3 regions of the Brevibacillus sp. DP1.3A genome follow, and region 3 is predicted to be linked to each of the others. Evidence: riboswitches for the same ligand, from Rfam matches in the RefSeq annotation. Region 3 holds a riboswitch; each other region holds the start of a gene.
The links. Region 3 has a riboswitch for S-adenosylmethionine ahead of HP399_RS28770 (homocysteine synthase). Riboswitches for the same ligand answer to the same signal wherever they lie in the genome.
Positions count from the first base shown of each region.

Region 1: it holds a riboswitch for S-adenosylmethionine, as region 3 does, so the genes downstream of both, HP399_RS16260 (ABC transporter permease) here and HP399_RS28770 (homocysteine synthase) in region 3, are expected to answer to the same signal.
Region 2: it holds a riboswitch for S-adenosylmethionine, as region 3 does, so the genes downstream of both, HP399_RS12055 (homoserine dehydrogenase) here and HP399_RS28770 (homocysteine synthase) in region 3, are expected to answer to the same signal.

Region 1 is NZ_CP085876.1:3,569,869-3,573,146, reverse strand. It holds gene HP399_RS16270 (MBL fold metallo-hydrolase) at 1-313, shown strand, start outside; gene HP399_RS16265 (sulfite exporter TauE/SafE family protein) at 345-1,136, shown strand; SAM riboswitch class I at 1,255-1,359, shown strand; gene HP399_RS16260 (ABC transporter permease) at 1,469-2,401, shown strand; gene HP399_RS16255 (ABC transporter permease) at 2,406-3,278, shown strand, end outside.
Region 2 is NZ_CP085876.1:2,615,068-2,618,345, forward strand. It holds gene HP399_RS12045 (DinB family protein) at 54-569, shown strand; cobalamin riboswitch at 832-1,038, shown strand; gene HP399_RS30985 (hypothetical protein) at 1,197-1,331, shown strand; SAM riboswitch class I at 1,428-1,534, shown strand; SAM riboswitch class I at 1,601-1,712, shown strand; gene HP399_RS12055 (homoserine dehydrogenase) at 1,802-3,067, shown strand; gene HP399_RS12060 (CapA family protein) at 3,130-3,278, opposite strand, start outside.
Region 3 is NZ_CP085876.1:6,214,290-6,217,567, reverse strand. It holds gene HP399_RS28775 (ArsR/SmtB family transcription factor) at 1-101, opposite strand, end outside; gene HP399_RS28770 (homocysteine synthase) at 259-1,563, opposite strand; SAM riboswitch class I at 1,654-1,760, opposite strand; gene HP399_RS28765 (rhodanese-like domain-containing protein) at 2,072-2,383, shown strand; gene HP399_RS28760 (SCO family protein) at 2,464-3,090, shown strand; gene HP399_RS28755 (YqzG/YhdC family protein) at 3,087-3,278, opposite strand, start outside.

The sequences.
Region 1 (3,278 bases), 2.6 Mb from region 3:
CGAAGAGGTAACACCGTTGGAGATTGCAGAACGGGTGGGAAAGGGAGAGGTTCACGTAGTAGATGTACGTAATCTGACTGAGTGGAAGGAAGGACACATTCCGGATGCACAGCACATCATGCTCGGTACGCTCGCCATGCGGCTGGATGAGATTCCTCACGATAAGCCTCTTCTCGTACAGTGCCGTTCCGGTGCCCGATCCGCTATTGGCGCAAGCATTCTTCAGGCAAATGGATTCAAGGATGTAATGAATTTGAGCGGCGGAATCTTGAAATGGCAAAAAGACGGCTTGGCAGTCGTAGAACGAGGGTAAAACGAATCGAGGTGTTGCAAAGGGTGAGCGTATGACTATCGACCTTGTGATCACACTGTTTGTTATCGGTTTCGCGGGATCATTTATTTCTGGTCTCGTCGGAATCGGGGGCTCCATCATCAAGTATCCGATGCTTCTGTACATTCCGCCCGCCCTTGGATTCGTTGCTTACACAGCTCACGAAGTATCCGGAATAAGTGCAATCCAAGTATTTTTTGCCACCCTAGCTGCTGTTTGGACTCTGCGAAAAGATAAGCTTATTCACTACCAGCTCGTTCTGTACATGGGAAGTGCCATTATCGTAGGAAGCTTGCTTGGAGGGTATGGAGGAAAATATCTATCGGCAGAAGCCATCAATATCGTTTACGCCATCCTGGCCACCATTGCTGTAATCTTGATGTTCCTGCCAAAAAAGCGAATGGACGAACGTGAACAGTACGAGGTTATCTTTCATAAACCAACAGCCGTATTATCCGCTTTGATTGTCGGAGGCGCCTCCGGAATTGTCGGGGCAGCTGGCGCTTTTATTTTGGTTCCCATCATGTTGATCATCCTCAAGATCCCGACAAGAGTTACGATTGCTTCATCTCTTGCCATTACCTTTCTTTCTTCCATCGGTTCGACTGCAGGGAAATGGATGGCGGGGGACATATTACTGTGGCCATCCGTGATCATGGTAATCGCCAGTATCATGGCAGCGCCGCTCGGTACGAAGGTCAGCAAACGTTTGGATACACGGGTTCTCCAAACCATTCTGGCCTTGTTGATCCTAGCCACCACGATTAAGATTTGGGCTGACATCCTTATATTCATACGTGTATGAAGATTTGCTTTTCCAAAATAATAAAGAAAAATCAATTGTCATTGAACAGGATTGACATATCCGAGTAAAATGATAAGATAAAAAAGAATTTTACGATGAAATTAAATTTCATAGAACATTCTTATCTAGAGTGGTGGAGGGACTGGCCCGATGAAACCCGGCAACCTTGGTCTGATTGACCTTACGGTGCCAATTCCTGCGGAGTTATTCTGCGAGATGAGAAGGTGGGAACCGTGTAATTGCCCCTCTTCTTTTCGGAGAGGGGTTTTCTATATTTATAATTCATAGTATTCATATCTTTTTACTTTGTATTATGTGAAGGAGGAAACAACGTGCTTCATTATTCGGTCAAGCGTGGCTTTCTCATGATCGTTACCCTTTGGATTATTGTCACGGTAACGTTTGTGACCATGCACCTGATTCCGGGTGACCCGTTCGCGTCTGACGCCAAAATGCTTCCAGAAGAAGTGGTAAAGAACATGCGGGCGGAGTACAACCTGGATCAGCCAATCACGGTACAGTACCTGCTCTATCTGAAAGGATTGCTGCAATTTGACTTGGGGCCCTCTATCCAGTCCAAGACGAGGGATGTGAACACGCTGATTGCAGAGGGATTCCCCGCATCGGCTGTTCTGGGACTCCAGTCGTTTATTGTCGCACTGGCAGGTGGAATCACACTGGGAATCGTAGCGGCACTCTATCACAATCGAACCTTGGATTTCTTGTCTATGTTTGCAGCCATCATTGGGATCTCCGTCCCCAGTTTTATTCTGGCGCCACTTTTGATCAAGTACATGGCGGTCAAATGGGAGCTTCTGCCCGTTGCTGCGTGGGGGAGTTGGGAGCATTCGATACTTCCAACGCTTGCGCTCGCTATCGGTCCGCTCGCCATTATCGCCCGTTTCGTACGAGCCAGCATGCTTGAGGTTTGGCAACAGGAATACATAAACACAGCGGAGGCGAAAGGGCTTGGCACCTTTTCTATTGTCGTTAGACACGGGATGCGTAATGCCATCCTACCGGTTCTTACCTTTATCGGTCCGCTGTTTGCCAACCTGATGACGGGAACCTTTGTGGTGGAAAAGATTTTCGCCATTCCCGGGCTCGGCAAATACTTCGTGGAAAGTATTTTTAACCGCGATTATCCCGTTATTTTGGGAACGACAGTGTTTTACAGCTTTGTGCTCATTTTTACTTTGTACATCATCGACCTACTGTATCGGGTGATTGACCCGCGCATCAGATTGACGAGTGGAGGGAAGTAGCGTTATGGCCAATCAGGCAACACAACTGGATAGCCTGTTTCGACCAGTAGACCGAAACAGGCTATCCGAAGAAATTCGGAAACGTCCCAGTCTCGGATATTGGCAGGAGGTATTGCAGCGGGTGTGCCGCAACAAGCTGGCAATGCTCGGGTTCTTCCTGCTCATGGCAGTGGTAACCCTCTCGATCATCGGTCCGATTCTCGTTCCCCACAGCCCGCATGAACAGTCATTGACGAAGGGTAATCTGCCGCTGTCGGACGAGCATTGGTTTGGAACGGATGACTTGGGTCGGGACATGTGGGCACGTACCTGGGTAGGCGGTCAAATCTCTTTGTTTATTGGTGTGGCGGCAGCTGCTATCGACCTAGTGATCGGTGTATGCGTCGGCGGGATTTCCGGTTACATGGCAGGGAGGAACAAGCTGGGCGACCGTGTGGACAACATCCTGATGCGATTGGCTGAAATTCTGTACAGCATTCCGTATCTGCTGGTGGTAATCCTGCTGATGGTGGTTCTGGAGCCTGGTCTCACTACGATCATTATTGCCCTTTCACTAACTGGGTGGGTCGGAATGGCCCGCCTGGTCAGAGGACAAATCATGCAGATCAAGCGTCAGGAGTTTGTGCTGGCTGCAGAAAAGTTGGGTACCTCTCATGCCAAAATTATCATCAAACATCTGCTGCCGAATACGATCGGCGTCATCATCGTCAACCTGACCTTTACGATACCGCATGCGATTTTTGCCGAATCGTTTCTCAGCTTTCTTGGGCTGGGTGTGCAAGCGCCAACCGCCAGCTGGGGAACCATGGCCAACGACGCGCTAGCGGTTATGCTGAGCGGACAGTGGTGGCGGCTGTTTTTTCCGGGATTCATGATT
Region 2 (3,278 bases), 3.0 Mb from region 3:
GCATGGGGGTATAATTTGTCTAACCAAAATGAATGACGAGGAGTGGGAAATACATGCTCAGACGACCAGATCGCGATGAATACGTTGCTTATTTTGACTATTATATTGGGCTTGTACCTGAGGGGGAGCTGCAAACGATCCTCACACAACAAGGCGAGAGGCAAGTCGCATTATTTTCGTCACTTGCGCCCGAGCAAATGGATTATCGATATGCACCAGGAAAATGGACGGTAAAAGAGGTTTTGGGTCATCTCGTCGATACAGAACGCATCATGAGCTATCGCTTGCTGAGAATCGCGAGAGGAGATCAGACACCCCTCGTTGGTTTTGATGAGAATGCTTTTGTCGAACACGGGTGTTATCAGCTAAGAGACCTCTCAGATTTACTGGAAGAGTATAAGGCTGTTCGGGCTTCCACCATCGCACAGGTCCGCGGAATCTCTCCGGAAGCGTGGTTGCGTACAGGAATTGCCAACGGAAACAAGCTATCTGCAAGGACGTTGGCTTATGTGATTGCAGGACATGAAGCTCACCACACTACCATTTTAAAGGCTCGGTATTTGGGGTAGGTCAGAGCCTCTCCTCGTTTGTCGGCAACAGCTGGACGAATATTTTTCCGGCAAGAGACAGTCCTTTTCTGTTCCCCTGTGGATGAAAGGGAGAGGCTTTCAGAAACAGTCTTGCACACATTGACCACCTATAGGAGCAAACGGAAGTTTAACAGGCTATTCGGGTGGCTTGTGGCGAAAGGAATGGTTACTGACCCACGAGCAATGTTCGCAAAATAAGGGGAAATAAGGTAAAATCTGAGGGTGGTAGTAATAAATGACAATTTCATAGGTGGAAACAGGTTCCTTAGGGCGTAACCAATTCGCCACAAGGATAATAGGGAAGCTCGGTGCAAATCCGACACGGTCCCGCCACTGTAAGAGGGGAGTCAGCGTCCAACAAGCCACTGGTCTATCAAAATAGACGGGGAAGGCGACGCTAGACGATGAACCCATAGTCAGGAGACCTGCCTGTTTCGACAACACTGATAGACCTACGGGAGATAGGGAGGTGTTAGAGATGGCTTGCGAAAAACAGCGAGTGGACAAGTACGTCCCTCCTTTTCTGGCATTTTCTAACGATCGTCACGGTCGAGTGGAAAATGCTCTTTTTATTTTGGGCAGGATAAAAGAAGAGGAGGGTGTGCGATGATGCAACTTTTTATTTGCCAATGGTGCGGATATGTCGAGGAAAAAGAGCTGCCTGAGGAATGCCAGGAGGGCGTGTTTCATTGCACTTGCTGTAGTATGGAAGAGGTAGAAAGCCTGTTCACCCACAACTGAGAAAACCTGGCCAATTCAGATTGCAATCAGAAAAGAAAGAATTTTGTTGACGCTTGCCTTGGAATTTCTTAGAATAAAGCTCAACAGCATAAATGGTTCTTATCCAGAGAGGTGGAGGGTCTGGCCCGATGAAGCCCGGCAACCGTTGCATAATGCGACAAGGTGCCAATTCCTGCGAGACGTTTCGTCTCGAAAGATAAGAAGCGGGTTACTCCATTAGTAGATGAACCTTCTTCTTAGCGAAGAAGGTTTTTTTCAATTTCATATTTTCTTTATCCAGAGAGGTGGAGGGACTGGCCCGATGAAGCCCGGCAACCGTCACGCATATTTTGTGACAAGGTGCCAATTCCTGCAGGACATATACGTCCTGGGAGATAAGGAGGGGGAGCATTATTAGCTGCTAACAAGCCTTCTTCTTATCGAAGATGGCTTTTCTTTTTATCTAAAATTCGGGGTATGGGGTGGTCAGGATGAGTGCAGAAGTGGTACGCGTGGGATTATTGGGATTGGGAACAGTGGGTGGAGGCGTAATCAAAACGATCCGTTCGCAGCAGGAGAAGCTGGCTTCTCGTCTGGGTAAACGAATTGAGATCGTCAAGGCATTGGTGCGTGACTCGGAAAAAGAGCGGGCGGTTCATATCGACCCGGCTTTACTGACAACAGACTTTGAGGATGTATTGAGCAGTAATGTGGATATAGTGGTGGAGGTCATGGGTGGTGTAGAACCTACCTATGACTACGTCCGTGCTTTGATCGAAAAGGGCTGCCATGTGGTAACTGCCAACAAAGAGCTCCTGGCGAAAAAAGGAACGGAGCTAGTCGATTTGGCAAATCAACATCAAGTGCATCTTGCCTATGAAGCGAGTGTGGCAGGGGGCATCCCGATCTTGAGCGTGCTCCGGCAGTTCCTACGCACGAACGATATTCAAGGCGTTCGCGGTATTCTTAACGGAACAACGAACTTCATTTTGACGAAAATGGAGGCAGAGCAGCTCTCCTACCAGGAGGTTCTCAAGCAAGCGCAGGAGCTGGGCTATGCGGAAGCAGACCCTCGTTCGGATGTGGAAGGCTTTGATGCTATGTACAAGTTGTATATCTTGGCACAGCTTGTGTACGGAGAATCGCTGCCCTTAGCAGATGTTGTTCGCAAAGGAATTGCAGATTTGTCAGCAGGTCACATTCGGATTGCGAGCGAGCTCGGGTACCGGATCAAGCTGATCGCGCAGGCCTATCAAGCTGAGAAAGGAATTCGCCTATCTGTTGAACCAACCATGCTTCCGCTGAGCCATCCGTTGGCGCAAATCCACGACGCGTTTAATGCTGTCCAGCTATCCGGCAACATCGTAGGAGACTTGTTGTTTACAGGAAGAGGGGCAGGAGAGCTCCCCACAGCAAGTGCAGTCGTGGAGGATTTGGCCTATTTATTGACACAACCATTCACACCGCATCCTACTTGGAAAGAAAAAACGGCTGACAAAGCTGGAGTCACGGTGGACTCGGTAGAACACGTCCTATGTTATCTTGAGGGCTCGTGTCATACTGCTACGCCAGATCGTGTCTTGCATTTCCTTCAGCAGGCAGGAGTCAACGTGCATAAACTAAAAGTCCAATTCGACTTGGGAGGCGTCTTGCGCGCAGGTTTGATCGTGACAGGAATCAGCGAAGAGCACGAGTCCCTATTGAAAAATGATTTTGGCTTAGAAGTGCGCTGCTTCCCTATTATCGAATCTGCGTAAGTAAGAGGAATCATAAGAAGAAAAGCCGTATTTCTAGTTACCTGGAAACACGGCTTCTTTTGTCAGGAGGCAGTCTCCACCGCTTTTGCACGAGGTTGAATACGCCCTTCACTTTGTATGTCGACACTCTCTGAAATGGATTCAATGCGTTTTAGCAGGGCAGCGCCGTTGCTTTCATTCATGGGTACAGCTTGTCCCAATTCTGCGTGAA
Region 3 (3,278 bases):
TAGGTAGCGGCAGCGATTCCCAAGGCTGCTTCGAATAAAGGAGAATACGAGATCTCCACGCGATATGTTGTCCGTTCACTTCCGATATTTAAAACTTTCACGTCTATCCACTCTCCCAAAATTTTCTTGAATGATAATATTATAAAAATACCGAATGAAAAGTTCAATTATTTTCGAACGAAAATAAAAAAGTAAAAGAAGAATCACAAACCTCTATCCAAAGAGATCACGTGATTCTTCTTTTCTTGTAAAGGTATGTTAACCTACCGTAGATAATTGCAACGCACGCTGCAAGGCTTGCTCCAGATCAGAGATGATATCGTCGATCGATTCTGTGCCGACGGAGAGGCGAATGAGTCCCGGAGTCACTCCGGCTGCTGCCTGCTCTTCTTCTGTCATTTGCTGATGTGTTGTGCTAGCTGGATGAATGATGAGTGACTTGGAGTCCCCGACATTTGCGAGATGGGAGAACAGCTTCACTGATTCGATCAATGTTTTTCCTGCCTCAATGCCACCGCGAATTCCAAAGGTCAGGATCGCGCCAGCACCTTTTGGCAAATATTTTTGTGCCAATTCATGCTGGGAGTCTGACTCCAGCCCTGGATAGCTCACCCACTCTACGGCAGAGTGATTGGTGAGGAATTGAGCTACTGCCAAGGCGTTCTGGCTATGCCGCTCGATGCGCAGATGCAGTGTTTCTAATCCTTGCAGGAACAAGAAGGAGTTGATTGGGGCGACAGCCGCTCCGATATCGCGTTGGAGCTGGACGCGCGCCTTGATAATATAGGCGAGTGGACCGACTGCCTCTGTATAGACGACGCCATGGTAGCTTGGGTCTGGTGTAGTCAGACCTGGGAATTTTCCGTTGTTCCAGTCAAATTTTCCTGAGTCTACGATAATACCGCCAATTGCTGTTCCGTGGCCGCCGATGAATTTGGTGGTAGAGTGCACGATAATATCGGCCCCGTGTTCAAAAGGACGGCACAAAATCGGAGTCGCGAAGGTGTTGTCCACGATCAAAGGCACGCCATTTTCGTGAGCAATATTGGCGATCGCCTCGATATCAGCGACATCAATGCGCGGGTTGCCGATCGTCTCGCAAAACACGGCTTTTGTCTTTTCATTGATATAGGCACGGAAATTTTCCGGATTGGATTGATCAGCAAAATGAACCTTGATCCCGAGGCGGGGAAGAGTGTGAGCGAACAGGTTGTAGGTACCGCCGTAGAGGCTGCTGGAAGCGACGATCTCGTCTCCTGCATGCGCAATATTTAAGATGGCGAATGTAATGGCAGCTTGCCCGGATGCGGTCGCGAGTGCGCCTACACCACCTTCGAGCAGGGCAACACGCTTCTCAAACACATCCTGTGTCGGATTCATGATGCGTGTATAGATATTCCCAAACTCTTTTAAGCCAAACAGGTTGGCAGCATGCTCCGTATCACGGAAAACGTAGGAGGTCGTCTGATAGATCGGAACAGCACGTGAGCCTGTTACAGGGTCAACCTCCTGTCCACCGTGTACCGCAAGTGTTTCTGGCTTCCATTGTTGTTGATCGGACATGTCCATCTCTCCTTTTACTATGGGAAATCGGCTAATAAAAAACGGAGCATTCTCCTGAGAAGAAGAAGGCTCCGATCATGCACGGGCTTGTGTTCATCTCTCAGAATCACTGGATTCTGCAGGAATTGGCACCATGCAGCTAGTCTGCTGGTTGCCGGGTTTCGTAGGGCCTGTCCCTCCACCGCTCTTGATGAGAAAAGTTGTTGTCGTAATTGTATGAAAATATCCCCTTGCTGTCAACGCATAATAGTAAGTTATCAGGGAGGTTTTTATGTATATATAGATGAAAGTTGTTCACTCATGCCATTAATTTGTAACGCTTTTGCCTCAAGCTGTTCACATCCCGTGTGGCTACTGTCGCAGCCAAATAGGAGATAATGGTAGAAAATAGGGAGCATGGATGCAGCGTGAAGCCAAGTGCTCTTCGCGTTAGAAAAGTAAAAAAGCGTGTGATATCATGGAGGTGGTTACAACTGATCTGATCGTACATATAGGAGGATAAATAGCGATGAGCCATGGAGTAAAGGAAATGACACCACAAGAGCTGTTGGAAAAGCTGGATGCCAAAGAGGAACTGCAAGTCATTGATGTACGTGAAGTAGATGAGTGGAATGCAGGTCACATTAAAGAGGCTAAGTTGATCCCACTCGGCTTTTTGCCGCACCGTATCGATGAGCTGGATAAGAACATTCCGATTGTGATGGTTTGCCGCAGTGGTGCCAGAAGCAATACAGCTACAGAGTATTTGAGTGCTCAAGGGTATGACGTGGCGAATATGGTTGGCGGCATGCTCGCATGGCCAGGTGAAGTGGAACAGTAAGAAGGTATAGAAACAGTGTGAATGCCTCCCGTGTGTAATCAGGAGGCATCTCGCATGGGACAAGCAGGGAGGAACAACCCGTGAGTGAAGGAACACAATTGCAGCAGGAATCTGCGATGAAAAAACATTGGTTTCCTGTGTTAGCTGGTATTATCCTTTTGGCTATCGTCGGTGTATTTGGTTATAAGTACATGACAGAAGAGAAGATCGAAGTGTTGAAGCCCATCGCGGATTTCACCTTAGACAACAGTGACGGAACAACCTATACATTTAATGAAAGTGCTGGCAAAGTACGACTGGTGGAGTTTATGTTTACCAAGTGCCCGGATATTTGTCCGGCTACTACGTACAACATGGCCAAGCTGCAAGATCAGTTGAAGGAAAAGGGACTGTTCGGAGACAAAGTAGAGTTTATCTCCATTTCCTTTGACCCTGATAACGATACGCCGGAAGTCTTGCAGGAGTACGCAGCCAAGTTCAAGGCAGATCAGAGCGGCTGGAAGTTCCTGCGCGGGGACGCTCAGGCTGTAGAGAAAGTGACGAAGGATTTTGGTCTGATGGTCATGAAGCAGCCAGATGGTTCTTATGCTCATACGGCTCGCATGTTCCTTGTGGATGGAGATGGAAACATGCGCCGCGCGTACGGGATGGCAGCTGACATGGACATGGAAGTCATGATGAAAGAGATGGAACAGCTCGCTGACTAGCGAGTCTCCTCATAGGAGATGTTTACGACATCTTCTGTCTGATTCACGAATTCAATATGAATGAGTAACGCCCACCTGCGATTGCCTTCTTGAAGCAAGAGCTTAAACGTCTCTTCCGACGTGGTGGGCGTTTTTTGTTTTCGTCCGACATGCAGGTAGTCCACAATTTGAGCGTTTGGATATCGCTT